One region of the Streptomyces sp. Rer75 genome, then DNA from elsewhere that is predicted to be linked to it. Evidence: riboswitches for the same ligand, from Rfam matches in the RefSeq annotation. Region 1 holds a riboswitch; each other region holds the start of a gene.
The links. A riboswitch is a leader RNA that binds a small molecule or an ion and turns the genes downstream of it on or off. The one in region 1 is predicted to bind cobalamin.
Positions count from the first base shown of each region.

Region 2: it holds a riboswitch for cobalamin, as region 1 does, so the genes downstream of both, HYQ63_RS10415 (cobalamin biosynthesis protein) here and metE (5-methyltetrahydropteroyltriglutamate--homocysteine S-methyltransferase) in region 1, are expected to answer to the same signal.
Region 3: it holds a riboswitch for cobalamin, as region 1 does, so the genes downstream of both, HYQ63_RS28205 (ribonucleoside-diphosphate reductase subunit alpha) here and metE (5-methyltetrahydropteroyltriglutamate--homocysteine S-methyltransferase) in region 1, are expected to answer to the same signal.
Region 4: it holds a riboswitch for cobalamin, as region 1 does, so the genes downstream of both, HYQ63_RS38600 (HoxN/HupN/NixA family nickel/cobalt transporter) here and metE (5-methyltetrahydropteroyltriglutamate--homocysteine S-methyltransferase) in region 1, are expected to answer to the same signal.

Region 1 is NZ_CP058693.1:4,888,232-4,895,610, reverse strand. It holds gene HYQ63_RS20630 (cation:proton antiporter) at 1-46, shown strand, start outside; gene HYQ63_RS20625 (membrane-associated oxidoreductase) at 80-1,549, shown strand; gene HYQ63_RS20620 (potassium transporter TrkA) at 1,567-3,432, opposite strand; gene HYQ63_RS20615 (MarR family winged helix-turn-helix transcriptional regulator) at 3,545-4,084, opposite strand; cobalamin riboswitch at 4,143-4,374, shown strand; gene metE (5-methyltetrahydropteroyltriglutamate--homocysteine S-methyltransferase) at 4,536-6,845, shown strand; gene HYQ63_RS20605 (RDD family protein) at 7,106-7,379, opposite strand, start outside.
Region 2 is NZ_CP058693.1:2,524,025-2,531,403, reverse strand. It holds gene HYQ63_RS10425 (putative cobaltochelatase) at 1-1,045, opposite strand, end outside; gene HYQ63_RS10420 (cobyric acid synthase) at 1,104-2,675, opposite strand; gene HYQ63_RS10415 (cobalamin biosynthesis protein) at 2,672-3,652, opposite strand; cobalamin riboswitch at 3,794-3,935, opposite strand; gene HYQ63_RS10410 (hypothetical protein) at 4,112-4,342, opposite strand; gene HYQ63_RS10405 (inorganic phosphate transporter) at 4,358-5,671, opposite strand; gene HYQ63_RS10400 (class II aldolase/adducin family protein) at 5,908-6,636, shown strand; gene HYQ63_RS10395 (alpha/beta hydrolase) at 6,683-7,379, shown strand, end outside.
Region 3 is NZ_CP058693.1:6,491,443-6,498,821, forward strand. It holds gene def (peptide deformylase) at 1-549, shown strand, start outside; gene HYQ63_RS28200 (ribonucleotide-diphosphate reductase subunit beta) at 613-1,644, opposite strand; gene HYQ63_RS28205 (ribonucleoside-diphosphate reductase subunit alpha) at 1,662-4,064, opposite strand; cobalamin riboswitch at 4,192-4,332, opposite strand; gene HYQ63_RS28210 (FGGY-family carbohydrate kinase) at 4,430-5,899, opposite strand; gene HYQ63_RS28215 (histidine phosphatase family protein) at 6,014-6,676, shown strand; gene HYQ63_RS28220 (DeoR/GlpR family DNA-binding transcription regulator) at 6,673-7,379, shown strand, end outside.
Region 4 is NZ_CP058693.1:9,081,338-9,088,716, forward strand. It holds gene HYQ63_RS38570 (low molecular weight protein-tyrosine-phosphatase) at 1-160, opposite strand, end outside; gene HYQ63_RS38575 (MarR family winged helix-turn-helix transcriptional regulator) at 255-749, shown strand; gene HYQ63_RS38580 (carboxylesterase/lipase family protein) at 742-2,292, opposite strand; gene HYQ63_RS38585 (DUF6131 family protein) at 2,444-2,599, shown strand; gene HYQ63_RS38590 (LysR family transcriptional regulator) at 2,660-3,514, opposite strand; gene HYQ63_RS38595 (DMT family transporter) at 3,583-4,524, shown strand; cobalamin riboswitch at 4,617-4,817, shown strand; gene HYQ63_RS38600 (HoxN/HupN/NixA family nickel/cobalt transporter) at 4,845-5,945, shown strand; gene HYQ63_RS38605 (aconitate hydratase) at 6,080-7,379, shown strand, end outside.

The DNA.
Region 1 (7,379 bases):
AACCGCGACCGCCGAGTCCAAGCCCCGCGAAACACAGCGTGGTTGACACCCCCAACACCCCCGCGACACGATCCCGCCGGTGGAGATCACGGACCTGACACCGGCGGAGCGGCGCGTCTGGCGGGCCTTCCCGCTCGATGAGGGCGTCGATTTCCGCGAAGGCGCCGACGACGATCCCGACCACGGCGGCTCCTGGGGGCCCGAGCGGACCGTACGAGCCGAGGTGCTGCGCGCGCTGCTGCTCGGCGGGCCCACGCGCGACGGCGAGGTGGCGGGCCTGAAGCTGATCGGCGCGCGCATCACCGGGGAGCTGCGCCTGAAGTACGGGGTGGTCGAGCACGCCGTACGGCTGCGGTCCTGCCACTTCGAGCGGACCCCGCAGCTGTACGGGGCGCGGCTGCGTGTCCTGGTGCTCAGCGACTCCACCCTTCCCGAGCTCACGGCCGGGGCCCTGCACACCGAGGGCGTCCTGCGGATGAACAGGTGCCGCACGACCGGCCCGGTGCGGCTCGCGGGGGCGCAGATCGGCGGAGGGCTCTTCCTCGACGGGGCGCGCCTGGGAACTCCGGACACCCGCTGCGAACAGCCGTTGCTCCAGCTCAACAACGCGGCCATCGGCGCCGACATCCGGGCCGAGGGCCTCATCGCCCACGGAACGATACGGCTCAACGAGGCCACCGTCACCGGCCAGGTGAACCTGGACGGCAGCGAACTCCACGTCCCCGGCGGCACCGCCCTGCACGCCGAGAACCTGTCCGTCGGCAACGATCTGCATGCCATGCGCCTGCGGGCCTGCGGACGCGTCAACCTCAGCGGGGCCCGGGTGCCCCGCCACCTCAGCCTCGCCCACGCCCGGCTGTCCCACCCCGGCGGCCAGGCCCTGCGCGCCAGCAGCTGCGTCATCGGCGAGCTGTGGCTACGCGGGGCCGCCCCCATCGAGGGCGAGGTGAACCTGAGCCGCTCCCAGATCGACCTGCTGCACATCCGGCCCGAGACCTGGCCCGACTGCGTACGGATCGACGGCCTCACCTACCGCAGCCTCGCCCCGCACCTCCCGGCCGAACAGCGGCTGCCGCTCCTGGAACGCGAGAAGGAGGGCTATCTCCCCGCCTCCTACGAGCAGTTGACCACCGCGTACCGCGCCGCGGGCGACGAGGCCGCCGCCCGCACGGTCCAGCTCGCCAAGCTCCGCCGCCACCGCCGCACCCTCCCGCGCTACGCCCGCGCCTGGGGCCACCTCCAGGACGTCACCGTCGGCTACGGCTTCCGCCCGCTGCGCGCCGCGGGCTGGCTCTTCGCCCTGCTCCTCACCGGCACCCTGGCCTTCGCGCTCCACCACCCGCGGCCGCTGAAATCCGGCGAGGCCCCCGACTTCAACCCGGTCTTCTACACCCTCGACCTGCTCCTCCCGATCATCGGCTTCGGGCAGGAGGCCGCGTTCGCCCCGCACGGCTGGTACCAGTGGCTCTCGTACCTGCTGATCGTCACCGGCTGGATCCTGGCCACCACCACCGCGGCGGGCGTCAGCCGCTCCCTGAGCCGCCAGTAGCAGCGACCGCAGAAGCGTTACTCCTCTGCCAGGACGACGATCGCGTCGCCCTCGTCCAGGACCAGCGGCGCGGCCTTGTCGGGGTTGAGGCGGACACCGTAGGCGGGCGGCACGTCGGCGTGGCGTGCCAGCCGGTAGCCGAGGGCCGTCTCGCCGCGCCGCCGTGCGGCCTCGATGACCGTCGCGAAGTTGGCCTCGGCCCCGGGCACCAGGTAGTTGGCGGCCGGTTTGAGGTAGATCTCCGAACCCTCCGGGTCGAACAGGTCGATGAACACCGTGTAGAGGTCGCGGTTCTCGGTCAGCTGGGTCAGCAGCAGGCTGATCACCTTGGTGCTGACGATGAAGTCGTCGGCCTTGGTGACCTGGGCGATCTCCCGGTTGCTGTCGTCGTTCATCTCCGTGACGATCGAGTACGGATCACCGAGCCGCACTTCGATGTCGCGCAGGTGCAACAGCGTCACCAGCGTCCGGTCGTCGGCGCGCCGGGGGTCGATGGTGTCGTCGGACAGCACCACGATGTGCTGGTAGCGGCCGAGGTCGAGGGCCTCCAGGGACGACCTGCGGGTCGGCTCGCACCGCTTGTGGCCGACCGTCAGGTTCTTCAGCCCCTCCGGCACGCCCTTCCGCGGCCGCCGCGGTGCCGCGATGTCCACCGCCGAGCCGGGTTCGACGAAGCTGTCCAGCAGCGTGATGAGCTTCGACGCCCGGGAGTTCCAGCCGATCACCAGCGTGCGGTCCGGCACCGGCGGCCGCCCGGGCGCGGTGGTGATCGCCGACGGGACGATCTCGGGCCGGGTCTCGGCGGGCCGTATCAGCAGATCGTCCTCGGCCATCACCAGCAACTGGTCGTCGGCGCGGACGACGGTGTCCATCGGCGGGTTGAGCAGCATCTCACCGTCGCTGCGGCGCAGCCCGGCGGCCATGCCCTGTGCGTAGTGGGCCAGGGTGTCCGCGTACGTCCCGCCCGCGAGCGCGGGCTGCTCGTGGAAGTAGAACTCGTTGCCCTCGAAGCTGAGCAGTTCGTTGAAGACGCTGGACAGCCCCGACTGCCGGTGGGCCTGGGCGATGAGCCGTACGGCGATGTCGTCGGCGTCGATGATCAGCGCGTTCGTACCGGCGGCGAGACGGGCCGCGGGCAGGTTGTCCGAACTCTCCACGGCCGCCACGACGTTCGGCCGCGTGCCCTTCCACTTCCGGCTGTTGAGCAGCAGGAGCACCTTGATGACGTCCGTGTCGGTGTCGTCCCCGACCGGCGGCAACACCATGATCGACTTGGCGGTGTCGGGGCTCACCAGCTCCAGATCGCGCCGTTCCAGCGGACTTCCGGAGCGGCAGATCACGCGGGTGCGGCCGGTCGCGGGGATCCGGTCGCGGATCTGGTCCTCCATGTCGACCTTGTCGTGGTCGGCGAGGATCACCACACAGGAGCGGCGGGCGCTCTGGTTGGCCTCCACCAGCTCGGCGATCACCGTGAACACCTGGTCCGACCAGCCCAGCACGATCGTGTGGCCGCGCTCGATCAGCCGCGACCGGCCCTTGCGGAGCATCTGGATCCGGTTCTCCAGGCCCGTGGTGAGCACACCGATGAGCGCGCTGACGATGAAGATGCCGCCGATCGTGACCGTGAGCATCAGCACCAGGAACAGCGGTCGGCCCGTGTCCCCGCCCATGGTGCCCGGATCGAGCGTGCGCAGCAGGCTCATCCACACCACGCCCGTCCAGCCGCCGCTCTTCCGGGTGTCCTCGTGGGTGAGGGCGACCACCAGCGTGGAGACCACGGCGATCAACGCCAGCGAGGCGAGGCCGAGCCAGCCGATCAGGGCGGGCGTCCCCCGGTCCATCGTGCCGTCGAACCAGTACCGCAGCCGGTCCCGCAGCCTCATCGCACGTCCCATCCCCCCGGCCACCCACCGGCCTTACGGTCTCCCAGAGCAGTTGATCATTCTCGCAGGGTTACGGGGGTGCGGCTGCCGGGCGACGGGGGCGCCCACGCGGTCACCAGGCGGCGTGGGCCTGCGGGCTCCCGGTCTCGACGGTCGGTTCGCCGCCCGCCTCGGCGAATGCCTGGAGCGCCTCGATCAGATGGCGGCGCTGTCCGGCGGGCATGACGTCCACGATGCGCGCGATCTCCCGGCGGCGCCGCTCCGTGACCTCGGCCACGACCCGCCGACCGGCCCGGGTGAGCGAGATCATGCTGGTACGCCGGTCCTCGGCGGAGCCGCCGCGCGCGACCACACCCGTCGTGACCAGGCGGTCGATCATGCGCATCGCGGTCGACGGCTGGACGCCCAGCTCCCCGGCCAGCCCGGACAGGCTCAGCGGGCCTCCGGCGTCCAGGACGACCAGCATCCGGAACTGCGGCAGCGTCAAGGACTCCTCCACCGCGGCCAACGACCGGGCGGAGACGGCGACGAGCAGCCGGGACGCGGTCAGCACGGCGGTGACCATCGCCTCGGCGTCGGACTCGGAGATTCCGGCCTCGGGGGCTGCGGAGGCTGTGGAAACCACATCGGATGCTAAGGAACGGCGCGCCATACGCCCTTTCTACCCCCTGCCCCTGTGGAGGGGGTGCCCCGATCCGGCACCACCGCCTAGGCTGGGTCCCGCAGCTGGTTCGCCCTGCCCGCCAGGCAGGCGCGTCGTAAGAGGGAACCCGGTGGAAATCCGGGACTGCCCCGCAGCGGTGAGCGGGAACGACCGCCGTCATACGCACTGGGTCCGGGAGACGGATCCGGGAAGCGACGGCCAGTAGGTGCCTCGTACGTGCACGACGTCACGAGGTGTGCCCGCGAGTCCGAAGACCTGCCCGTTGCCCGTGCGCGACCGATCGCGCGCGGAGATCCCGGTGACCTCGAGGGCGGGTCGGCGTACCAAGCAGGCGGACGCGTGCGTATCGGACGCGCAGTCGGTCCGCCCGGTTCGTCACTCCTTCGCGCCCCCGATCCGGCCGGGATCCCCAAGGGACATGCTCGCGAAGGAGAGCTACGTGACAGCGACATCCGCGGCCGCGGCGGCACGGGCCACCGTGTACGGCTACCCCCGGCAGGGACACCACCGCGAACTGAAGAAGGCCGTCGAGGGCTACTGGAAGGGCCGGGTCGGCGCCGACGCCCTCCGGGACACCGCCGTGAGCCTGCGCGAGGCGAACTGGCGGCAGCTGGCCGACGCCGGTATCGACGAGGTGCCGACCGGTGACTTCTCGTTCTACGACCATGTGCTGGACACCAGCGTCATGGTCGGCGCCGTACCGGACCGCCACCGCGCCGCCGTCGAAGCCGACGCGCTGGACGGCTACTTCGCCATGGCACGCGGCACCCAGGAGGCTGCGCCGCTGGAGATGACCAAGTGGTTCGACACCAACTACCACTACCTGGTGCCCGAACTCGGCCCCGATACCGTCTTCGCCGCCAACTCGGCGAAGCAGGTCGCCGAGCTGTCGGAAGCGGTCGCATTCGGTCACATCGCCCGGCCGGTGCTGGTCGGCCCCGTCACCTACCTCCTGCTCGCCAAGCCCGCACCCGGCGTCGCGCCGGACTTCGAGCCGCTCACCCTGCTGGACCGGCTGCTGCCGGTGTACGCGGAGGTGCTGGCCGATCTGCGGGCGGTCGGCGCCGAGTGGGTCCAGCTGGACGAACCCGCGCTCGTCCAGGACCGCACCGCCGCCGAACTGAACGCCGCCGCCCGCGCGTACCGCGAACTGGGAGCCCTCACCGACCGCCCCCGGCTGCTGGTCGCCTCGTACTTCGACCGCCTCGGCGAGGCCCTGTCCGTCCTGGCCAAGGCCCCCGTGGACGGGCTGGCGCTCGACTTCACCGGGCCCGCCGCCGCCAACCTCGACGACCTCGCCGCCGTCGGCGGACTGCCCGGCAAGCGCCTGGTCGCGGGCGTCGTGGACGGCCGCAACGTGTGGATCAACGACCTCCCCGCCTCGCTGTCCAGGCTCGGCACCCTGCTCGGCTTCGCCGACCGGGTCGACGTCGCCGCCTCCTGCTCCCTCCTCCACGTCCCCCTCGACACGGCGGCCGAACGCGACATCGACCCCCAGATCGCCCGCTGGCTGGCCTTCGCCCGCCAGAAGGCCGCCGAGGTCGCGACCCTCGCCCGCGGCATCGCCCAGGGCACCGGCACCATCGCCGCACAACTCGCCGCCAACCGCGCCGACCTGGCCTCCCGGGCCACCTCCACGCTCACCCGCGACCCGGCCGTACGCGCCCGCGCCGAGGCCGTCACCGACGCCGACGCCCGCCGCCCCGAGCCGTACGCCGAACGCGCCCCCGCCCAGCGCGCCCGGCTGCGGCTGCCCGCGCTGCCGACGACCACCATCGGCTCGTTCCCGCAGACCAGCGAGCTGCGCACCGCCCGCGCCGACCTGCGCGCCGGACGCATCGACACCGCCGGATACGAGCAGCGCATAGCGGCCGAGATCCAGGACGTGATCTCCTTCCAGGAGAAGACGGGCATCGATGTCCTGGTGCACGGCGAGCCCGAACGCAACGACATGGTCCAGTACTTCGCCGAACAGCTCACCGGCTACCTCGCCACCCGGCACGGCTGGGTGCAGTCCTACGGCACCCGCTACGTCCGCCCGCCGATCCTGGCCGGCGACATCTCCCGGCCCGAGCCGATGACGGTGCGCTGGACGACGTACGCCCAGTCCCTCACCGACCGCCCGGTCAAGGGCATGCTCACCGGCCCCGTCACCATGCTGGCCTGGTCCTTCGTCCGCGACGACCAGCCCCTCGCCGACACCGCGCGCCACGTCGCCCTCGCCCTGCGCGACGAGGTGTCCGACCTGGAGGCCGCGGGCACCCCGGTCATCCAGGTCGACGAACCCGCCCTGCGCGAAACCCTGCCCCTGCGCACCGCCGACCGACCCTCCTACCTGGCCTGGGCCACCGAGGCGTTCCGCCTCACCACCGGCGGCGTGCGCGCGGACACCCAGATCCACACCCATATGTGCTACGCCGAGTTCGGGGACATCCTCCCGGCCATCGACGACCTCGACGCCGACGTCATCAGCCTGGAAGCCGCCCGCTCCCATATGCAGGTCGCCACCGAACTCGCCGGCGCCCACTACCCCCGCGAGGTCGGCCCCGGCGTCTACGACATCCACTCCCCCCGCGTCCCCGGCCCCGCCGAAACCGCCGCCCTGCTCCGCACGGCCCTCGCCGCCATCCCCGCCGACCGCCTCTGGGCCAACCCCGACTGCGGCCTGAAGACCCGCGCCTGGCCCGAGGTCCGCGCCTCCCTGGACCACCTGGTCGCGGCGGCCCGCGAGGTCCGCTCCACGCTCTGAACTGTTATTGCGAACTTCTTGCAATAACATCTGCACTGCATCAAGCTGAAGAGGTACGGGGTCGGCCCGACCACCCTTCGAGACCCGCGCCTGGGTCGGTCCGGGCACGTCCTTCCCGATAGGTGATCGCCTTCTCACACGGCACCCGCCGGACGTTGGCCGACCCCGTTCAGCTGTGCCGAGCAGCCCTCAGGCTCTTACTCATCTGGTGATCAAGTGAGCGCGGAACTCCGTGCAGTTGGGTCTGTGGCATGAGGACATCACCTGCCCCACCGCGCCGCCTCACCGATCCGGGCGAGCGCGGCGCGGACGCGCCACGTGCCGGTGACCGTCACGCCGGCCAGCCGGTCGGCCAGCGACCTCCGGGAGCCCAACAGCGCCAGCCCCGCATTGAAGGCGAAGAAGAATATGGCGACGACCCAGCACAACACCGAGAGGACGATCTCGCCCCCGGCCAGCAGGCAGCAGGCCAGCGCATACCAGCCGACATCGACCAGCGTGGTCACCGCGGCGCGCACCGCAACCCGGCCCTGC
Region 2 (7,379 bases), 2.4 Mb from region 1:
CAGAGGGTTCCGGCTCGGGCTCCGGCTCCTCGTCCTCGAACTGCCGCAGCACCTCGTCCAGCTTGTCCTCGTCCAGCCCCGGCGCGTCGAACGGCGCCCGCCGCCGCCGGTGGGGGAGCGACAGGAGCGCGGCCTGCCGTACGTCCTCGGTCCGCACGTCCGTCCGGCCCGCCCAGGCGGCCAGCGCCGTCGCCGTACGCGCCGTCACGATGTCCGCGCGCATCCCGTCCACCTCGAACGCCGCGCACACCGCCGCGATCTGCCGCAGCGCGCGGTCGCCCAGCCGGACGGCGGGCAGCAGGGCGCGCGCCGCCGCTATGCGGTCCCGCAGCTCGCCCTCCTCGCGCGCCCAGCGCGCGGCGAACCCGGCCGGGTCCTCGTCGTACGCCAGCCTCCGGCGCACCACCTCGACCCGCTCCTCGGTGTCCCGCGACGCCGTGACCTCGACGGTGAGCCCGAAGCGGTCCAGCAGCTGCGGCCGCAGCTCGCCCTCCTCCGGGTTCATGGTGCCCACCAGCAGGAAGCGCGCGGCGTGCCGTACGGAGACGCCCTCGCGCTCCACATAGGAGGCGCCCATGGCGGCCGCGTCGAGCAGCAGGTCGATCAGGTGGTCGTGCAGCAGGTTGACCTCGTCGACGTACAGCACCCCGCGGTGCGCGTCCGCGAGCAGCCCCGGCTCGAACGCCTTGACCCCGTCCGACAGCGCCCGCTCGATGTCCAGCGACCCGACGAGGCGGTCCTCGGACGCGCCGACCGGCAGCTCCACCATCCGCGCGGGGCGCGCGTCCCCTGGGGCGGTCTCGTGCGGCCCGTCGGGGCAGCCCGGGTCGGGCGCGGCCGGATCGCACGAGAAGCGGCAGCCGGGGACGACGTCGACCGGCGGCAGCAGTGTGGACAGCGCGCGCACGGCCGTCGACTTGGCCGTGCCCTTCTCGCCGCGCACCAGCACCCCGCCCACGGCGGGCGAGACGGCGTTGAGGAGCAGGGCGAGCCGCATGTCGTCCATTCCGACGACCGCGGTGAACGGGTAGGCAGCGGTGGTCATGCTTCGGTACCTCCTACGGTGCGTGCGCGGTCGGTGCGTGTGGGCTCGCGTCGTGTGCTCAAGCCATTCCTCCCGGCGCCCCGGGCGGCACGAAGGGCAGTTCGTCCGGTACGCCGCCCTCGATGAGCCTCAGCAGCGCGTCCGTGTCCGCGTGCTCCTCGATCAGATCGCCCAGCCGGTCCAACTGCTCCTCGCGCAGCTCCCCGAAGCGGGTGTCAGGCGCGGGCACGAACGCCCGGCCCGCCGCCTCCGCGACCCGCCGCAGGAAGGCGCGGCGGAAGCCGTCGCTCTCCAGCGAGCCGTGCCAGTGCGTGCCCCACACCGGGCCCACCCGGCAGCCGTCCAGGAAGGGTTCGTCGCCCCCGTGGAGCAGTTCGGCGACGCCGTGGTGGATCTCGTAGCCCACCACCCGTTCGCCCAGCGCCTCGCCCACCGGCCGGGCCAGGGTCTTGTCGGCCGCGAAGCGGACCCGTACGGGCAGCAGTCCGAGGCCCTCGACCGTCCCGGCCTTCGACTCGACCTCGTCCTCGATTGCGTAGCCCAGCGCCTGGAAGCCGCCGCAGATCCCGAGCACCGGCCGCCCCTCCGCGGCCCGCCGCGCGATCGCGTCGGCGAGACCGCGCTCGCGCAGCCACTCCAGCGCCTTCACGGTGCCCCGGGTGCCCGGCAGCACCACCAGATCGGCGTCGGCCAGCTCCTCCGGGCGGTCCACGAAGCGCACGATCACGCCCGGCTCGGCGGCCAGCGCGTCCACGTCGGTGAAGTTGGACATCAGCGGTACGGCGGCCACCGCGACCCGCAGCACGTCCGCGCCGTGCGGCGGTGCGACGACGCTCTCGCGCACCGTGCCGCGCAGCGAGACGCGCAGCCCGTCCTCCTCGTCGATGCCGAGGCCGTGCGCGTACGGCAGCACACCGACGGTCGGCCGTCCGGTGAGGTCGCGCAGCATGTCCAGCCCGGGTTCCAGCAGGCTCACATCGCCGCGGAACTTGTTCACCACATAGGCGGCGATGTGCCGCTGGTCCTCGCGGGACAGCAGCGCGGTCGTGCCGAAGAAGGACGCGAAGACGCCGCCGCGGTCGATGTCCCCGACCACGACGACCGGCAGCCCCGCGGCCCGGGCAAGACCGAGGTTGACGATGTCGGTGCGGCGCAGATTGATCTCGGCCGGGCTGCCCGCGCCCTCGCAGATCACCGCGTCATGCGTGCGCCGCAGCTCGCTCAGGCACTCGGTGACGGTCTCCAGCAGCCCTTCGCGCCGCCGCTCCGAGTGCAGCCTTTCCTCGGGGGACGACCCCCCAGACCCCCCGTAATACCCGCGCGCGCTCATCTCGCCCACCGGCTTGCCGAGCAGCACCACCTGGCTGCTGCGGTCGCTGCCCGGCTTCAGCAGGACCGGGTTCATCAGGGCGCTCGGTTCGACGCGCGCGGCGGCGGCCTGCATCGCCTGGGCCCGCCCGATCTCGGCGCCGTCCCGGGTGACGAAGGAGTTGAGCGACATGTTCTGCGCCTTGAACGGGGCGACCCGGAGCCCTTTGCGCGCCAGCCAGCGGCATATGCCCGCCGTGACGACGCTCTTCCCGGCGTCCGAGGTCGTTCCCGCGATGAGCAGTCCGCCCCCCAGGGTCATCGATTCACCCTTTCCTGATCGGCTCCGGAGCCCCGACCGGCTCCGGAACGAGCCACGACGGTGGTGAGCAGAGCGAGCGCCGACACCCGCCGCGAGAGGAGGATCGCCCGCGGAATGTCGGCCGCCGTCACGGGACGGCCGCCCGGGTTCAGCACCGGGCGGTGCTCGACCCGGCCCGCGTACGCCAGCGTGCCGCCCAGCCGGACCCCCAGCGCGCCCGCGAACGCCGCCTCCACCGGGCCCGCGTTGGGGCTCGGGTGGCGTCCGCCGTCGTCGCGCCAGGCGCGCCACGCGCCGCGCGGATCGGGCCCGGCGAGGGCGGCCAGGGCGGCGGTGAGCCGGGCGCCGGGCCAGCCCGCGACGTCGTCCAGCCGGGCCGCGGCCCAGCCGAACCGGCTGTAGCGGGCCGACTTGTGGCCCACCATGGCGTCCAGGGTGTTGACGGCGCGGAAGCCGACGAGCCCCGGCACCCCGGCCACGGCCCCCCACACGAGCGCGCCCACGACCGCGTCCGAGGTGTTCTCGGCCACCGACTCGACGACCGCCCGCGCGATCTGCTGTGCGTCCAGCGCCTGCGGATCGCGTCCGCACAGATGCGGCAGCCGCTCCCGCGCGGCGTCGACGTCCCCGGCGGCCAGCGCGTCACCGATGACCCGGGCCTCCCGCACCAGCGAGGTGCCGCCCAGTACGGCCCAGGTGGTGGCGGCGGTCAGCGCGGCATCGGCCGTCCGGCGTCGGCCCGCGAAGCCGCGTACGGTACGCGCCAGCAGCGCGGCACCGGCGGCCGCGCCGCCCGCGCACAGCGCGGTGTGCAGGGCCCCGGAACCGCGGTGATCGCGCCACAGCCGCCGCTCGACGGCCGCGGCGGCCCGCCCGAACGCGGCCACCGGATGGCCGCGGCGCGGATCGCCCGCGGCGAGGTCGCCGAGGAAGCCGAGTGCGGCGCCGCACGCGTACGAGGCGTGGTCGGCACGCATCCTTCAGACCGCCGTCATGCCTCTGCGGCGAGGACCGCCGCCGAGCATGCGGACAGGAGGAGCTGACGGCGTGGCAGTGCCGGGCATGGCGGTATGTCCTCACTCAGGGTCCGCGCCCTGGCTCGACGTGACCGGCGGTGAGAGTCTCCTGGCTCCCGGATCCGCGGCTCTCCCGGTCTTCCAGCCCTCCTGGCGTACGGACGGCCGTGACCCCTTGCGGTGAGGGGAGAGCGCTCCCCGGTGACAGTGGCGGGACCGCGCCGGATTCTCACCGGCTTCCTCTCCTGCCGCCGTTTGGCTCGGGAAGTCCACCATGGGGCGCGAATGGCCGTCAACTCGCATTTGACCTGCGATGCCAGAGTGTGCCGAGATCCACAGGCGCCCGCGCGGGAACGACCGCGGGGCGGTGGGCGCCGAACAGCGCCCACCGCCCCGCGGCTTGAGTGGCCTCCGTTGGTTTCAGGCCACGATCAGATAGATGCCGTACGCCACGACCGCGGCGCACAGCGCGAAACAGGCGTACGCGCCGGTGCGCGCAACCGCGGAAGCGCCGCCCGCGGCGGCCTGGGGCTGCGGCTGAGCCGTACGGGAGGTGCCGATGATGCCCAGGGTGAAGACCCCTACGACGCCGACCGTCACCGCGAGGCTGACGCCGAAGACCTGGCCGAGGGCCGCCCAGTCGATGTGCATTGCGTGTGCTCCCTGTCAGCTGGTGGAACCGGTTCCCGCGGTGGCGGGGGTCGGGGCGGATTCGGACGAGGCGTCCTCGGCGGACGTCGAGCCCGAGGCGTTCGAGGCGTCTGCGGCATCCGTGCCATCGGTGCCATCGGCAGCGGATGCGGTCTTTCCGGCGGGCGGCGGGGCGACCGACCGCACGGCGGCGGTGACGACACCGACCGGCTCGGCGGACTCCGCACCCAGCTCGTTGACGTTGCTGGCGTCCACCGGCTTGCGGCGCGACAGCATCCAGATGACGCCGCAGCCCAGCACCGCGAGGACGGCGACCGCGGTGATGCCCCCGTTGCCCTGGCCGGCCAGCAGCGCCGCACCGGCGGCCACCAGACCGGCGGCCGGGAGGGTCAGCGCCCACGCGGCGACCATGCGGCCCGCGGTCGACCAGCGCACCACACCGCCCTTGCGGCCGACGCCCGCACCCATGACGGCGCCCGAGCAGACCTGCGTGGTGGACAGCGCGAAGCCGATGTGGGACGAGGCCAGGATGACGGTCGCGGCGCCGGTCTGGGCGGCGAAGCCCTGCGGCGGCTGGATGTCGGTGATGCCCTTGCCCATGGTGCGGATGATGCGCCAGCCGCCCAGGTAGGTGCCGAGCGCGATGGCGAGACCCGCGGAGACGATCACCCACATGGGCGGGTCGGAGTCGGGGGCGATGACGCCGCCGGTGACCAGCGCGAGGGTGATGACGCCCATCGTCTTCTGGGCGTCGTTGGTGCCGTGGGCCAGGGAGACCAGCGCGGCCGAGGCGATCTGACCGGCGCGGTAGCCCTTCGCGGTGTCCTCCGCGGCCCGGTTGTTGGCCAGCCGGTAGGTGAGCCGGGTGGCGGCCACCGTGGCGATGCCCGCCACGACCGGCGCGGCCACGGCCGGGATGAGGACCTTCATGACGATCGCGTCGCCGTTGACCCCGTCCATGCCGACGGAGACCACGGTGGCGCCGATGAGGCCGCCGAAGAGGGCGTGCGATGAGCTGGACGGGAGACCGGCCAGCCAGGTCACCAGGTTCCAGAGGATCGCGCCGACGAGCCCCGCGAAGATCACTTCGGGCTGGATGCCGGAGCCCTCGTCGATGATTCCGCCGGAGATGGTCTTGGCGACCTCCACGGAGAGGAAGGCGCCGACGAGGTTGAGGACTGCCGACATCGCCACCGCGACCCGGGGACCGAGCGCTCCGGTGGAGATGGTGGTGGCCATGGCGTTGGCCGTGTCGTGGAAGCCGTTCGTGAAGTCGAACACCAAGGCCGTGACGATCACGATCCCGATGAGAAGCGTGATGTGTTCCATACACCCGGTCAATCAGTTCGGAGGGCGGTCAGTGCACGGTGAACGTAAGGAAACTGGGTGAACGGAAGATGAACTGAGGCGGGCTTCATGGTGACACGGGCGCGCGAGTGTGAGAACGGCTGGTTTTCGACCGTACTTCCTTTCGTCACACGGCATTTGACGCCCGTACATCGAGCCGGCGTAACCGCACCGCGCCGGCGCCCGTGTGGAAGGATCGCGCCCGGAGGTGAGGGCCCGTGACGGAGCCGCGATCGGCACGACGGCCACAGCCGAGGCTGACCCAGCCCCTGCGGCAGGCGTGGACGCAGGTGGTGCGGACGGCCCGCAGAACCACCGCCGACGGGCTCGTCGTCGGCACCTCGGGCAATGTGTCGGCCCGGATCGGCGACACCGTCCTGGTGACCCCGAGCGGCGTCCCCTACGACCGGCTCGGCCCGCGTGACGTGGTCGGCGTGGACCTCGATGGCCGACAGGTGCTGGGCACGCTCGCGCCCACCAGCGAGCTGCCCATGCACCTCGCCGTCTACCGTCACACGGAAGACGCCGCGGCCATCGTCCACACCCACGCCGTTCACGCCACCGCCGTCTCCACGCTGGTCGACGAACTCCCCGCGATCCACTACATGACCGCCGCCCTCGGCGGGCCGGTCCGGGTCGCCGACTACGCGCTCTACGGCACCGATGAATTGGCCGAAAACATGCTGTCCGCGCTGCGCGACCGCTCCGGCTGTCTGCTGCGCAACCACGGGACCGTCGTATACGGCGCGACGCTGGACCAGGCCTACGACCGCACCGCCCAGCTCGAATGGATGTGCCAGGTCTGGCTGGCCGCGGCCGCCGTCCCCGGGCGCACCCCCACCCTTCTCCCGCCCGCCGAACTGGACCGCGCCGCGGCCAAGCTGGGCGGCTACGGCCAGCCGCGCGACGGCGGTACGGAGGGCGGTGCCCCGGGCGTCCCGAAATAGCCCCTTCCGCTGGCCGCCGCGCGGCCGCCCGCCCACACTGGGAGGGATGCGTGTGCGGACAACGGCGGTCGCTGCCGCCACCACTCTGCTCGGTGTCGGCGCGGCCGCGGTGGCGGCGGGCCGGTACGTCACCGACGCTGCGCTCAGACCGGCCCCCGACCGGCCGCTGCCGAACGAGCCGCCGCTCACGGTGCACGCCATGGACGACGACGGGCGGATCACCCTCACCCGTTCGCTCGCCTCGCTGCGCCCCGGCACCTACGGCCTTGTCGGCCGGGCCTGCCACGCCGTCGTCGGCCCGGTGGACGAGGACGTTGCGCACCCCGCCGACTGCGTCGTACGCCGCCTGGAACGGGTGACGCACGGCACCCTCGACACGGGCACCCGGGTGCGGCTCACCCCGCAGGTGCACATCGGCAACCCGAGGGACGCGCTCGGCATCGAACACGCCGATGTCGACATTCCCGGCGAACTCGGTCCGCTGCCCGCCTGGTTCCTGCCCGGCGAGCGCACCACCTGGGTGATCACCACCCATGGCCTCGGCACCACCCGGGAACACCCCATGGTCGTCATGCCGATGCTGCACCGGATGCGGATCCCGGTGCTCGACCTCGCGTACCGCGGCGACCCCGGCGCCCCGCGCCCGCCCGACGGCATCAGCCACCTCGGCGAGACGGAGTGGCGCGACCTCGACGCCGCCATCCGCTACGCGGTCCGCTACGGGGCGGAGAGCATCGTCCTGC
Region 3 (7,379 bases), 1.6 Mb from region 1:
TACCGCGAGCGCGGCACCGCCCGCCCGATCACCGTCGTCGGCAACCCGGTGCTCCACAAGGAGTGCCAGGACGTCACCGAGTTCGACGACGAGCTCGCGGCGCTGATCGACGACATGTTCGCGAGCCAGCGGGCGGCGGAGGGCGTGGGCCTGGCCGCCAACCAGATCGGCGTCGACCTCAAGGTCTTCGTCTACGACTGCCTGGACGACGAGGGCGTACGCCACGTCGGCGTGGTCTGCAACCCGGTGCTGGAGGAGCTGCCCGCCGACCGCCGCGTCCTGGACGACTCCAACGAGGGCTGCCTGTCGGTGCCCACCGCCTACTGCGAGCTGGCCCGCCCCGACTACGCGGTGGTGCGCGGCCAGGACGCCGAGGGCAAGCCGATCACCGTGCGCGGCACCGGCTACTTCGCCCGCTGCCTCCAGCACGAGACCGACCACCTCTACGGCTACCTCTACATCGACCGCCTCTCCAAGCGCGACCGCAAGGACGTCCTCCGTCAGATGGCCGAGGGCACGGCGCGCTACGAGACGGTGCCGAACGACTGAGTGTGTGCCGCCATGCCACAGGGCCGGACCCCGAGGGGTCCGGCCCTGTGGCACAGGTGAGGCTCAGAAGTCGTCGTCGAAGGAGACCGAGCCCTCGACCGCGACCTGGTAGGCCGAGGCGCGGCGTTCGAAGAAGTTGGTCAGCTCCTGGACGTCCTGGAGCTCCATGAAGGAGAACGGGTTCTCCGAGCCGAAGACCGCGGGGAAGCCGAGGCGCTTGAGGCGCTGGTCGGCGACGCACTCCAGGTAGGCGCGCATCGATTCGGTGTTCATGCCCGGCAGGCCGTCGCCGCAGAGGTCGCGGGCGAACTGGAGCTCCGCCTCGACGGCTTCCTTCAGCATGTCGGTGACCTGCTGCTCCAGGTCGTCGTCGAAGAGGTCGGGCTCCTCCTCGCGGACGGTGTCCACGACGGAGAAGGCGAACTCCATGTGCATGGACTCGTCGCGGAACACCCAGTTGGTGCCGGTCGCGAGGCCGTGCAGGAGGCCGCGGGAGCGGAACCAGTAGACGTAGGCGAAGGCGCCGTAGAAGAAGAGGCCCTCGATGCAGGCCGCGAAGCAGATCAGGTTGAGCAGGAAGCGGCGGCGGTCGGCCTTGCTCTCCAGGCGGTCGATCTTCTCCACCGAGTCCATCCAGCGGAAGCAGAATTCCGCCTTCTCCCGGATGGAGGGGATGTTCTCGACCGCCGCGAAGGCCGCGGCGCGGTCGTCCGGGTCGGGGAGGTAGGTGTCCAGCAGGGTCAGATAGAACTGGACGTGCACGGCCTCCTCGAAGAGCTGCCGCGACAGGTACAGCCGCGCCTCGGGGGAGTTGATGTGCTTGTAGAGCGTCAGCACCAGGTTATTGGCGACGATCGAGTCGCCGGTGGCGAAGAAGGCGACCAGGCGGCCGATGAGGTGCTGCTCACCCGGGGAGAGCTTGGCGAGGTCGGCGACGTCCGAGTGGAGGTCGACCTCTTCCACGGTCCAGGTGTTCTTGATCGCGTCCCGGTAGCGGTCGTAGAACTGCGGGTACCGCATCGGCCGCAGGGTCAGCTCGAATCCCGGGTCGAGGAGGTTCTTGACGTGGTCCGTCGCGGTGTTCGCGGTGGTCATCTCGGATGCGGTGGGCATTACTGGCAGGCCTCGCAGGACTCGGGGTTTTCCAGGGAGCAGGCGACCGCGTCGGCCTCGGCGGGCGTCTGCTGGGTGGGGACGGGGACGGTGGCCGTGGCGGCGCCACCGCGGGCGCTCTGGGCGATCCGGGTCGCCGGGCGGGAGCGCAGGTAGTAGGTGGTCTTGATGCCGCGCTTCCAGGCGTACGCGTACATCGAGCTGAGCTTGCCGATGGTCGGCGCCGCCATGAAGAGGTTCAGCGACTGGCTCTGGTCGAGGTACGGGGTGCGGGCCGCCGCCATGTCGATCAGGGCGCGCTGCGGGATCTCCCACGCGGTGCGGTACAGGTCGCGTACGTCCTGGGGAACCCAGGAGAGGTCCTGGACCGAGCCGTTGGCCTCGCGCAGCGCGTCACGGGTCTGGGCGTCCCACACGCCCAGCTTCTTCAGGTCGTTCACCAGGTAGGAGTTGACCTGGAGGAACTCACCGCTGAGGGTTTCGCGCTTGAAGAGGTTGGAGACCTGCGGCTCGATGCACTCGTACACGCCCGCGATGGAGGCGATGGTGGCGGTCGGCGCGATCGCCAGCAGCAGCGAGTTCCGCATCCCGGTCGTCGCCATCCGGGTGCGCAGCGCCTCCCAGCGCTCGGGCCAGGCGGCCTGCGCGCCGGTGTAGTGGTCCGGGTGGAGCACGCCGCGCGCGGTGCGGGTCTCGGCCCAGGCCGGGTGCGGGCCGTGGCGCTCGGCGAGGTCGCAGGACGCCTCGTACGCGGCGAGCATGATGCGCTCGGAGATCCGGGTGGAGAGCGCCTGCGCCTCGGGCGAGTCGAACGGCAGCCGCAGCCGGAAGAAGACGTCCTGGAGGCCCATCAGGCCGAGCCCCACAGGACGCCAGCGGGAGTTGGAGGCCCCGGCCTCTTCCGTGGGGTAGAAGTTGATGTCCACCACGCGGTCGAGGAAGGTCACGGCGGTGCGGACGGTGCGGTCCAGCCGCTCCCAGTCCATCTCGCCGTCCTCACCCAGGTGCGCGGCCAGGTTGACCGAGCCGAGGTTGCAGACGGCGGTCTCGCTGTCGTCGGTGACCTCCAGGATCTCGGTGCACAGGTTGGAGGAGTGGACGACCCGGCCCGGCTCGGCGGTCTGGTTGGCGGTGCGGTTGGCGGCGTCCTTGAACGTCATCCAGCCGTTGCCGGTCTGCGCGAGGGTGCGCATCATCCGGGAGTACAGCTGGCGCGCCGGGACCTGCTTGAGCGCCCGCCCCTCGGCCTCGGCCTTCCGGTACGCGGCGTCGAACTCCTCGCCCCACAGGTCGACCAGTTCGGGCGCGTCCACGGGCGAGAACAGCGACCAGTCGCCGTCCGCCTCGACCCGGCGCATGAACTCGTCCGGGATCCAGTGCGCGATGTTGAGGTTGTGGGTGCGGCGGGCCTCTTCGCCCGTGTTGTCCCGCAGCTCCAGGAACTCCTCGATGTCCGCGTGCCAGGTCTCCAGGTAGACGCAGGCCGCGCCCTTGCGCCGGCCGCCCTGGTTGACGGCCGCCACCGAGGCGTCGAGCGTGCGCAGGAACGGCACGATGCCGTTGGAGTGCCCGTTGGTGCCGCGGATCAGCGAACCGCGGGCGCGGATGCGGGAGTACGACAGCCCGATGCCGCCCGCGTGCTTCGAGAGGCGCGCCACCTGGTGGTAGCGGTTGTAGATCGAGTCCAGCTCGTCCAGCGGCGAGTCCAGCAGATAGCAGGAGGACATCTGCGGGTGCCGGGTGCCGGAGTTGAACAGCGTGGGGGAGCTGGGCAGGTACGACAGCGTGCTGGTCATCCGGTACAGCTCGGCGACGTCGTCCAGCGCCCGCTCGGTCAGGTCCTCGGCGAGCCCGCAGGCCACCCGCAGCAGGAAGTGCTGCGGGGTCTCGATCACCTGACGGGTGATCGGGTGGCGGAGCAGATAGCGACTGTGCAGGGTGCGCAGCCCGAAGTAGCCGAAGCGGTCGTCGGCGCCGTCGGCCAGTGCCTGGTCGACCAGCGCGTCCAGCCGGGCGGCGTGGGCGGTCACGAACTCGGCGGTGGAGTCGGCGATCAGGCCCTCGCGGTGGCCCACGGCGACGGACGCGGAGAAGGAGTCCGCGCCCTGCCCGGCCGCCTCGTCGGCGATCGCGCGGGTCAGCAGCCGCGCGGCGAGCTTGGAGTACTCCGGCTCCTCGCCGATGAGTCCGGCCGCCGCCTCGGTCGCCAGGGAGCGCAACTCCGCCTCGTCCGAACCGGGATGGCGGCCGCGCAGGGCGGCGGCCGCGACCTTGCCGGGGTCGGTGGCGGGCAGATCGGCGGTGAGCCCGGTGAGGGTCCGCAGCAGGGCGGTCCCGGGCGCGTCGGCCGCTGCCGGAGTTTCCGCTGCCTCTGAAACCGGGTCGGCGGGCGCGATGGTCACTGAAGTGTTCTCCCTCGCTCGGCTGGGGGCCTGACGAGGGCAGTGCGCGATGGCCGCTTACGGGCATGCCGATTCCGCTCTACGGCACACCACGCAGCGTCCATCGGCCCAACCCGCGAGGCCCGGACGTATGCAGACGGCCGTCGGCAGGTCATCGGACTCACGGGTACGCAAAAGCGCACACGTACACCGTTGCGGGACAGTTCCGGATTCCCACCGGATTCCCCTGCGGCGACAGCGGAGACGAGCATACATCTTGTGTCGTGCTGCGCACGCGCCCCCAGATGTTGTGTCGTCAGCTGGGCGGATTCGTATAGATGTGCTAGTCACGTCGGGCCTTGGCCGCGCCGGAATCCCAGGGAAAACTAGCTTCCCGGACCGCTCGTCCGCCATTCGTCCAGGGCACGGGCGAGGCGGTCGCGGTAGCCCGCGTAGCCGTCCTCGTACGCGCCGCGAAGCTCGCTCCGCGGCTCGACCGTACGGGACGCGGAGCGCCACCGGGACGCGTCCACGGGGTCGCCGAGCGACCGCCACGCGACCGCGACCGCGCCCCGCGCGCCGACCTCCGGCTCGTCCGGAATGACCACCGGACGGCCGATGACGTTCGCGAAAATCTCCGTCCAGGAGGCGGAACGCACCCCTCCGCCGCACAGCGCGAGCCGTCCCGAGAGCCCGGCCGCCTCCAGGCAGTGGCGGGCCGCGTAGGCGATGGCCTCGCACACGGCCCGTACGGTGTCGGCGCGGGTGGTGGCGAGGGTGAGACCGTCCAACCGCCCCTGGGCGGCGGGCTCCACGAACGGGGCGCGCTCCCCGGCGCCGGACAGGAAGGGCAGCGCGGTCACCCCGTTCGCCCCCGGCGGACTCCCGTCGAGCAGGGCGTCCAGCTCGGCGGTGGTCGTCCCTGTGAGATCGAGCACCCACTCCAGGGCGGCCGTGCCGACCATCGCGGGCATCGCGCGCAGCCAGCGCTCCGGGTCGGGGGTGCACAGCCACATTCCGGCCGGATCGGCCGAAGCGTCCACCGCCGCGCGGTCGGTGAGCACCTGGCAGGCCAGCGTGGTGCCGACGATGAGCAGCCCGTCGCCCACGTCCCGCACCCCGCTGCCGATGGCGCACGCCGGAAGGTCGTACGGACCGGAGACGACGGGCAGGCCGGGCGGCAGCCCGGTCAGCCGGGCCCCCTCGTCGTCCAGCGCGAGGACGGTGCCGGGCGCGGCGGGGCCCGGCAGCAGCCGGGCGTGGCCGGACAGTCCGCAGCGCTCCAGGGCGTCCGGCACATAGGTGCGGGTGGTGACGTCGAGGAACGGCAGGGACGCGTCGGAGGCGTCCACGGTGATGGCGCCGGTCAGCCGCTGGGCCACCGCGTCCACGCAGTAGCCCGCGACCGCCGCCCGCTCCAGCGCCTCCGGCTCGTGCTCGGCCAGCCAGTGCAGCAGCGGGGCGTGGCAGCCCGGGAACAGCCCGGAGCCGGTGAGCGCGTGGAGGGCTTTGAGCGTGCCGTCGGCGCGCCAGCGGGCGATGGTCTCGCCGCCCCGGCCGTCCAGCCAGGAGATCGGCGGGCGCACCGCCCGGCCCGCCTCGTCGCGCAGCCACAGCCCGTCGCCCTGGCCGGTGAGGGCGAGCGCGGCGGGCGGGCCGGGGAGCGCCGCGGCCACCTCGCGCACCACCTCGGCGACCGTGCGCAGCACGTCCTCCAGGTCCTGTTCGACCCGGCCGCCGGGCAGGCGGTCCAGTCGGCTGGGGCGGGCCGCGGAGGCGCGCGCGACCCCGTCGCGGCCGAAGGCCACGGCCTTGGTGACGGAAGTGCCGACATCCACTCCGATGATCATGCGCATGCCCTGCTTCCCTCCGGAACCTCGGCGCTCCATCACATGAGCGATGATAGATTTAACACCAGAGACGTGATCAGGCAATGGCTCAGGCCATGGTTGACGCAGGGGAGAACCCGGATGACCGCCCGACTGCTGCTCGTACGCCACGGGGAGACCGTGTGGCACGCGGAGAACCGGTACGCCGGAACCTCGGACATCGCGCTGACCGAGCGCGGCCACCGGCAGGCGCGGGCCCTCGCCCACTGGGCGCGGGGCCGTCAGATCGACGCGGTGGCCTGCTCCCCGCTGAGCCGGGCGCGGCACACCGCCGAACCGGCCGCCGCCGCGCTGTCCCTGGTCCCCGAAGTGGTCGAGGATCTGCGCGAGATGGACTTCGGCTGGGGCGAGGGCCGCACTCTCGCCGAGATGGAGGCGGAGGATCCGGCGGCCGTCCGGGCGTTCCGCGACGACCCCGAGACCGGCGCCTTCCCCGGCTCGGAGCGCCCCGGCGAGGCCGCGGCCCGCGCCGTAGCCGCCCTGCGCCGGCTTGCCGCCGCGCACCCGGACCGCACGGTGCTCGTCGTGGCGCACAACAGCCTGCTGCGGACCGCGCTGTGCACCCTGCTCGGCATCCCCGTCGGCCGCTACCGCACGGTCTTCCCCCGGCTGGACAACGCGGCGGTGACCGAGATCGGCGTTGACGGCGACCGCACGGCGCTGCGCTCCCTGAACGTCCCCACCGACACCGTGCCCACCGCGAACATGCCCGCCGACGGCGCTACGGGAGGATCCCGCCCATGACCACGGTCCGCTCCCAGGACGCCCGCAGGCAGACCATCACCGAATACGTCCTCGCGCACTCCACCGCCACCGCGGCGGAGCTGGCCGACCTCACCGGCGTCAGCCTGATGACCGTGCACCGGGACCTGGACGAGCTGGCCCGGCTCGGGGTGCTGCGCAAGTTCCGGGGCGGGGTCTCGGCCCTGCCCTCGTCGGTCTTCGAGTCCAGCCTCGCCTACCGGATGGGCGCCCACCGGGCCGAGAAGGAGGCGGTGGCCGCCACCGCCGCGGAGCTGGTCGAGCCCGGGATGTCGGTGATGCTGGACGACTCCACGACCGTCCTCGCGCTCGCCCGGCTGCTGGTGGAGTCCGCCCCGCTGACCGTGGTGACCAACGCCCGGCGGGTGATCGAGGTCTTCGCCGGGGTGCCGCGGATCCGGCTGATCGGGCTCGGCGGGGAGTACTCGCACACCCATGACTCCTTCCTCGGCGTGCCGTGCGCGGAGGCGATCGCCGCGGTCTCGGTGGACCTGGCGCTGGTCAGCACCTCGGCCATGGACGCGGCGACCACGTACCACCAGGAGCAGGACGTGGTGCTGGTCAAGCGCGCCATGCTCGCCGCCGCGGCCCGCACGGCGCTCCTGATGGACGCGTCCAAGACGCGGCGCACGGCGCTGCACCGGCTGTGCCCGCTGGCCGACTTCGACCATCTGGTGGTGGACGG
Region 4 (7,379 bases), 4.2 Mb from region 1:
CGCGTTCGTCGACGGCCTCGCCGACGTGCCAGGGGCCGATACCGGCACTGGTGACCCGCACCGCGCCGTCGAGCCCCGCGCGGCGCAGATGCTCGGCGAAGACCAGCGCGGCGGACGGTGACCGGCAGATGTTCCCGCTACAGACAAAGCAGATGTGCACGGCCACCAGCGTAGGGCCGTATCCCCCGCCGCCGGGGGACGGGGTGGGGACGCGGGCCGTGTTCCCGCCCGACGCCGACGGTAGCGTCGCGATCATGAATGCGTTGATCAACGGTCTCACCGACCAGGCTCCGGCCGACCCCGCTGCCACAGACGACATGCTGGCGAGCCAGCCGGTCGGCTATTGGACCGGCCTGGCCCACACCACCGTCACCCGGCACCTGCGCGACGCGATGGCCAGGATCGACGTCACCCAGCCGCAGTACTGGGTGCTCAACTGCGTGCACTCCTGGCCAGCCGCGCCGAGCCGCGAGGAGGTGGCCGACCGGCTGACGCCCCTCGCGGACGGCCCGTACGAGATCCCGCGCGTCGTCGACCAGCTACTGCACCGCGGCTGGCTCCGCGCCGCTGCCGACGACCGCCTGCACCTCACCGACGCGGGCGAAGCCGCCCGCGTAACGCTGCGCGCACTGGTCACCGAACTGCGCGCCGTCGTCCACGAGGGCGTCGGCGACGAGGAGTACGTGGCCGCGCTGAAGGTGCTGCGCACGATGGTCGCCAACGTCCGGCGCGCCGAAGACCTCAGCTGAGCAGTGGCAGGGCCGGGAAGGTGTGGTCCTGCCAGAGGAGCCGGGAGGCCTCCTCCGGGTAGGCGGTGATCTCGGGCGCCGCGTCGAAGACCTGGGTCAGGCGGCGGTCGGGGTCGTACGCGGGCCAGCCCGGGTCGCCCGTCGTGGCGAACGCGGTCCAGGCCGTGCGGAAGCGGGACGACAGCGCCTCGGCCTCGGGCGGGGGCCCGGAGCCGTCGAACAGCAGCAGGCCGAGGTCGGCGTCGAAGGTGCCGAACAGCAGCGGTATGTCCAGGCCGTGGCAGGCGCCCATGACGCCGCCGCCCGCCGGGGCGGGCCAGGTCAGCTCGTACACGTGCGCCCGGCCGCCCCCGGCCACCTGGGCCTCGGCCAGCCGCAGCGAGGGCATGTGGAACAGCCAGTCGGACTGGACCCGTTCGTGGAGTTCGGCGGGGGAGGCGTCCGGGAAGGCGGCGCGGTAGGCCCGTTCGCCGTCCGGGCCCGGCCCGAACGCGCGCAGTGCAGCCGCCGCTTCCTCCTCGCCCGCCAGTCCGAGCTGCCCGCCGAGGGCGAGGAACAGCCGGTACTCGTCCCGGTTGTGCCCGGCGATCAGCTCCACGTCGCGGGCCGAGCCCGCCGCCAGCGCCTGCCACGGGGTGGTCGGCAGCACCTCGCCGTCCACGACGGGCGCGAAGGGGGTCAGGGTGTGCACGACCTGTCCCCAGCGCTCCTCGTACTGGCGCATCTTGGGGCCCAGCGCCTCGCCCGCGGAGGGCAGTCGGCGTGGATCCACCGTGGACAGATCGGCGGCCGTCGGCCGCAGGCCCGCCTCGGCGGCGAGCGCGCCCGCGATGTCCCGGGCCAGCTCGCCGGAGAAGTACGTGCCCGGCACGCTCTGCGCGATGGCGCGCCGGAACAGCCCCGCCGCGCTCGGCATGGCCAGCAGCGAGGCGACCGATCCGGCTCCGGCCGACTCCCCGAACACGGTGACCCGGCCGGGGTCGCCACCGAACGCCTCGATGTTCTCCCGCACCCATTCCAGGGCCGCGACCTGGTCGAGCAGACCGCGGTTGGCGGGCGCCCCGTCGATGTGGGCGAAGCCCTCGATGCCGACCCGGTAGTTGAGGGTGACCACGACGACGTCGCCGTCACGGGCGATGTGCCGGGCGTCGTAGCCGGGGCTGCCGGAGTGGCCGAGCTTGTAGGCGCCGCCGTAGATCCACACCATCACGGGGCGGCGGGCGGCCGGGGCCGGCTCGGGCGTCCACACGTTGACCGTCAGCCAGTCGTCGCCCGTCGGTGCCTCCAGGACCCCGGCGCGGCCCATGAACCCCGACTCCTGCGGGGGCGGCGGCCCGAAGGCGTACGCGTCCCGCGTCCCCTCCCAGGGGCGCACGGGGCGCGGCGCCTGAAACCGCGCGTCGCCCACCGGCGGCTCGGCGAACGGGATGCCGCGGAACACGGCCAGACCGCCCTCCCGGCGGCCGCGCACCGCACCGGCGGCGGCGCGCACCACGGGCTCGGCGGACCCGGTTGCCGACTCGCTGGACTCGGCTGTCGTCATCGATGGCTCCTCGCGGTTCCTGGTGAACACGTCTGGGGCCACGATGCCCGAGCCGCGCACGGACGCCCCCGGCGGGGGGCGACGTGTTGGCGTGGCAGGCGGAAGAGGCAGATAGTGGAGGTGGAGCACTCCCGAGAGATCGGAGGACGCCATGATTGTCCTCGGGGTCATTCTCCTCATCATCGGTCTGCTGACCGGTATCGCCGTTCTGTGGACGATCGGCATCGTCCTTCTCGTCATCGGGGCGGTCCTGTGGGCCATGGGCGCGGCCGGTCACGCGGTCGCCGGACGGCGACACTTCTACTAGGCCGTACTAGGCCGGTACCAGGCCGGTGGCCTGGCGCAGACCGCGGGCGCAGACCGCGGGTCACCCCGTGCGGTACAGCGCGGTGATCAGCTCGATCACCGCCTGCCCCGCGGGGTGCGGATCGTCGCGCCACCAGCCCAGCCGCACCGCGATCGGCTCGGCGTCGCGCACCGGCCGGTACACGATGCCGGGCCGCGGATACTGGTGCGCGGTCGACTCCGCCGTCATCCCCACGCAGCGGCCCGTGGAGATCAGGTTGAGCCAGTCGTCGACGTCGTGGGTCTCCTCGGTGTCCGGGCGGGAGCCGGGCGGCCACAGCTCGGGCGTGGTGGTGCCGGTCCGCCGGTCGACCAGCAGCGTGCGGTCGCTGATGTCGGCGAGCCTGATGGAGCGGCGCCGGGCCAGGGGGTCGTCCGCGGCCATCGCGCACAGCCGCCGCTCGAGCCCCACGATGGCGGAGTCGAAGCGGTGGTCCTCCAGCGGCCTGCGCAGCACGGCCAGGTCGCAGGCCCCTTCCGCCAGACCGGCCGTGGTGGCGTTGACGCGGACGAGGTGCAGATCGGTCTCCGGATGGGCGGCGGCCCAGCGGCGCTGGAAGGCGGGGGTGTGACTGCCCAGCGCCGACCACGCGTAGCCGATCCGCAGCCGTGTGTGACCCGAGGTGGCCTCCCGCACCAGGTCGTCCACCTCTCCGAGCACCCGCCGGGCCTGCGCCACCACCCGCAGCCCGGTCCCGGTCGGGGTCACGGTCCGGGAGGTGCGCCGCAACAGGCGCACCCCGAGGCCGCGTTCGAGCGAGGCCAGCGTGCGGGACACGGCCGCCTGGGAGACCCCGAGCGCGATCGCGGCATCGGTGAAGGTGCCCTCGTCCACGATCGCGACGAGACAGCGCAACTGCCGCAGCTCCACATCCATAACCCAAGCGTATAGGTACGACGGTCAACGCATTTTGCGCAACGGTCGCGCGACCGCACGATCGGGGTATGGACGCAGCCCACGCCCCCGCTCCTGCCCCCGCCCAGACGACCGCCACGTCACACCGCACCGGTCCGGACCTGCCGGACGCCCCGGGCACATCGGGCCGGAAACCGGCCGGGCACCCGCTGGCCGGTGTGCTCACCATGGCCGGCAGCGGCCTGTCCAACCAGACCGGCGCGGCGATTGGCTCCCTCGCCTTTCCGGTGCTCGGAGCCTCCGGTGTCGTCGCGGTACGCCAGTACGTCGCCGCCATCGTCCTGCTGGCCGTCGGCCGCCCCCGCTTGCGGTCCTTCACCAAGCAGCAGTGGTGGCCGGTGCTGCTGCTGGCCCTGGTCTTCGGCGCCATGAACCTGTCCCTGTACAGCGCCATCGACCGCATCGGCCTCGGGCTCGCGGTGACCCTGGAGTTCCTCGGGCCGCTCACCATCGCCCTGTCCGCCTCGCACCGCCGCACGGACGCGTGCTGCGCGCTGGTCGCGCTGGCGGGCGTGGTCACCCTGATGCGTCCACAGCCCTCCACCGACTACCTGGGGCTCGGCCTCGGGCTGCTGGCGGCCGCCTGCTGGGCGTCGTACATCCTGCTCAACCGCACCGTCGGCCGCCGCGTCCCCGGGGCGCAGGGGTCGGCGGCCGCCGCCGCGGTCTCCGCCGTGCTGTTCCTGCCCGTCGGGATCGCCATCGCCGTCCAGCACCCGCCGACCGCGGGGGCCGCCGGATACGCCATCGCCGCCGGTGTCCTCTCCTCCGCCGTGCCCTATCTCGCCGACCTGTTCACGCTGCGCCGCGTGCCCGCCCAGACCTTCGGGCTCTTCATGAGCGTCAACCCGGTCCTCGCCGCCGTCGTCGGATGGATCCTGCTCGGCCAGGGCCTGGGGTGGACCGAGTGGGCGAGCATCGGCGCCATCGTCGCGGCCAACGCGCTCAGCATCCTCACCTCACGCGCGTGACCGCTGCTGAACCTCGCGCGCGTGACCGCTGTTGAACCTCACGCGCGACCGCTGCTGAAAGTGCGCCACTTGCCGGTTTTGCGGGGCGCCGCCTACAGTTGCGGCGCCGTGGTGTTCGGGAAGCCGGTGTGAAACCGGAGCGGCCCTCGCCACTGTGATCGGGGAGTTCTCGTCCCGTTCCGCGGCCGCAGGACCGGGCCGCGGAGCCACTGGCCGCCCTGCGCGGCCGGGAAGGCAGGGGCGGTCGCGTCGACCCGTCAGCCAGGAGACCGGCCGCGGCATCTCACGAAGTGATCCACGAGGTGCTGGAGCGTGACCGCATGACCCTGCCCACCGCATTCGCATGGCGGCGCGAGGACACCGTCCGGACCGCCGGGCTGCTGGCGGTGATCGTCGCCCTGCACGCCGTCGCCTTCGGTCTGCTCTTCCTGGTGGTCACGCCGCAGCACTACGAGGTCGGCGCCAAGACGTTCGGCGTCGGCCTCGGGATCACCGCGTACACCCTGGGCATGCGGCACGCCTTCGACGCCGACCACATCGCCGCCATCGACAACACCACCCGCAAGCTGATGGCCGACGGCAAACGGCCGGTGTCGGTGGGCTTCTGGTTCGCGCTCGGCCACTCCAGCGTCGTGGTCCTGCTGGCCGCGCTGGTCGCCGGGGGTACGCAGCTGGCGGGCACCCTGGTGAACGAGAACTCCGGCGCCCACCAGGTCCTCGGGGTCATCGGCACCACCGTGTCCGGCACCTTCCTCTACCTCATCGCCGCGCTCAACCTGGTCGCCCTGCTGGGCATCCTGCGGGTGTTCCGGGCGATGCGCGCCGGGCAGTTCGACGAGTCGGAGCTGGAGGCGCACCTGGATTCGCGCGGCTTCATGAACCGCGTCCTGGGCCGCTTCACGAAGTCCATCACCCGGCCCGGCCAGATGTACCCGCTCGGCTTCCTCTTCGGGCTCGGCTTCGACACCGCCACCGAGGTCACGCTGATGGTGATGGCCGGGAGCGGCGCCGCCGCGGGACTGCCCTGGTACGCCATCCTGTGCCTGCCGCTGCTGTTCGCCGCCGGGATGAGCCTGTTCGACACCCTCGACGGCACCTTCATGAACTTCGCCTACCAGTGGGCGTTCTCCAACCCCGTCCGCAAGGTGTTCTACAACCTGGCCATCACCGGCCTGTCGATCGCGGTGGCCTTCCTCATCGGCACCATCGAGCTGGTCGGCGTGCTCCACGACAAGCTCGCCCTGCGGGACGCCGTCACCGGCTGGATCTCCGGGCTGAACCTGGACAACGTCGGGTTCATCATCGTCGGCCTGTTCGTCGTGGTGTGGGCCGCGGCGCTGGCCTACTGGCGGATCGCCAAGGTCGAACAGCGCTGGGCTGTCCGCACCGCCCCGGCCGCCGCGGACGCGGACGGCGGCTGACGCCGGGCCCGGGCCCGGGACGCCCGTCCGGGTGACTGTGCCGGGTCGGGCCCCGCATGGCGGCCGCGGAACGGGAACCCGCATGGTGGCGCCCGGACCGTCCGGCCGCGCCGCACCGGGAAGGCGGTACCGCTATGGGTCTGCCCCATGGCCACGCACACGGCACCGTGACGCAGCGGCTGATCGGCGACCACCTCGTGTCCGGTCGCATGCGGCCGGGGGAGGAGATCGCGCTGCGCGTGGACCAGACGCTCACCCAGGACGCCACCGGCACCCTGGTGATGCAGGAGCTGGAGGCGCTGGCGCTGGACCGGGTCCGTACGCAGGTCAGCGTGCAGTACGTCGACCACAACATCCTCCAGGCCGACGAGCGCAACGCCGAGGACCATCTCTTCCTGCGCTCGGCCGCCCGCCGCTTCGGCCTGTGGTTCTCCAAACCCGGCAACGGTGTCTCCCACCCGACACACATGCAGCACTTCGGCGCCCCCGGCAGAACACTCGCCGGATCCGACTCGCACACCTGCGCGGGCGGCTCCCTGGGCATGCTGGCGATCGGCACCGGCGGCCTGGAAGTGGCCCTCGCCATGGCCGGACGGCCGCTCCACCTCACCATGCCGAAGATCTGGGGCATCCGGCTGACCGGGGAACTCCCGCCGTGGGTCAGCGCCAAGGACGTGATCCTGGAGATGCTGCGCCGTCACGGGGTGCAGGGCGGCGTCCACCGCGTACTGGAGTACCACGGGCCCGGCCTGGCCTCCCTCACCGCCATGGACCGGCACGTCATCGCGAACATGGGGGCGGAACTCGGCGCCACCACCACCGTCTTCCCCTCCGACGGCGCGGTGCGCGACTTCCTGGCGGGGGTGGGGCGGGGCGAGGACTTCGTGGAGATCGTCGCGGACGAGGACGTCCGTTACGACCTCGACGAGGAGATCGACCTGTCGTCCCTGGAGCCGCTGATCGCACGGCCCACCTCCCCGGGAAACGTCGTGCCGGTCCGGGAGGCCGCCGGGGAGCCCATCGGGCAGGCGGTCATCGGCTCCTCCGCCAACCCCGGGTTCCGCGACTTCGCCGTACCGGCGGCCATGGTGGCGGGGCGGCAGACGGCGCCCGAGGTGAGCTTCGACATCAACCCGACGTCCCGCGAGATCCTCCAGGACCTGACGCGTTCCGGTGCCACGTTCGACCTGATCGCCGCCGGTGGCCGCATCCACCAGTCGGGCTGTCTGGGCTGCATCGGCATGGGCCAGGCCCCCGCGGCGGGGCGCAATTCGCTGCGCACGTTCCCGCGCAACTTCCCCGGCCGCTCCGGAACCGAGGACGACGCGGTGTGGCTGTGTTCACCGGAGACCGCCACGGCCTCCGCGCTGACCGGCGTCATCACGGATCCGCGCGACTGGGCCGACCGCCTGTCGACGGTCCCGCCCACGCCGG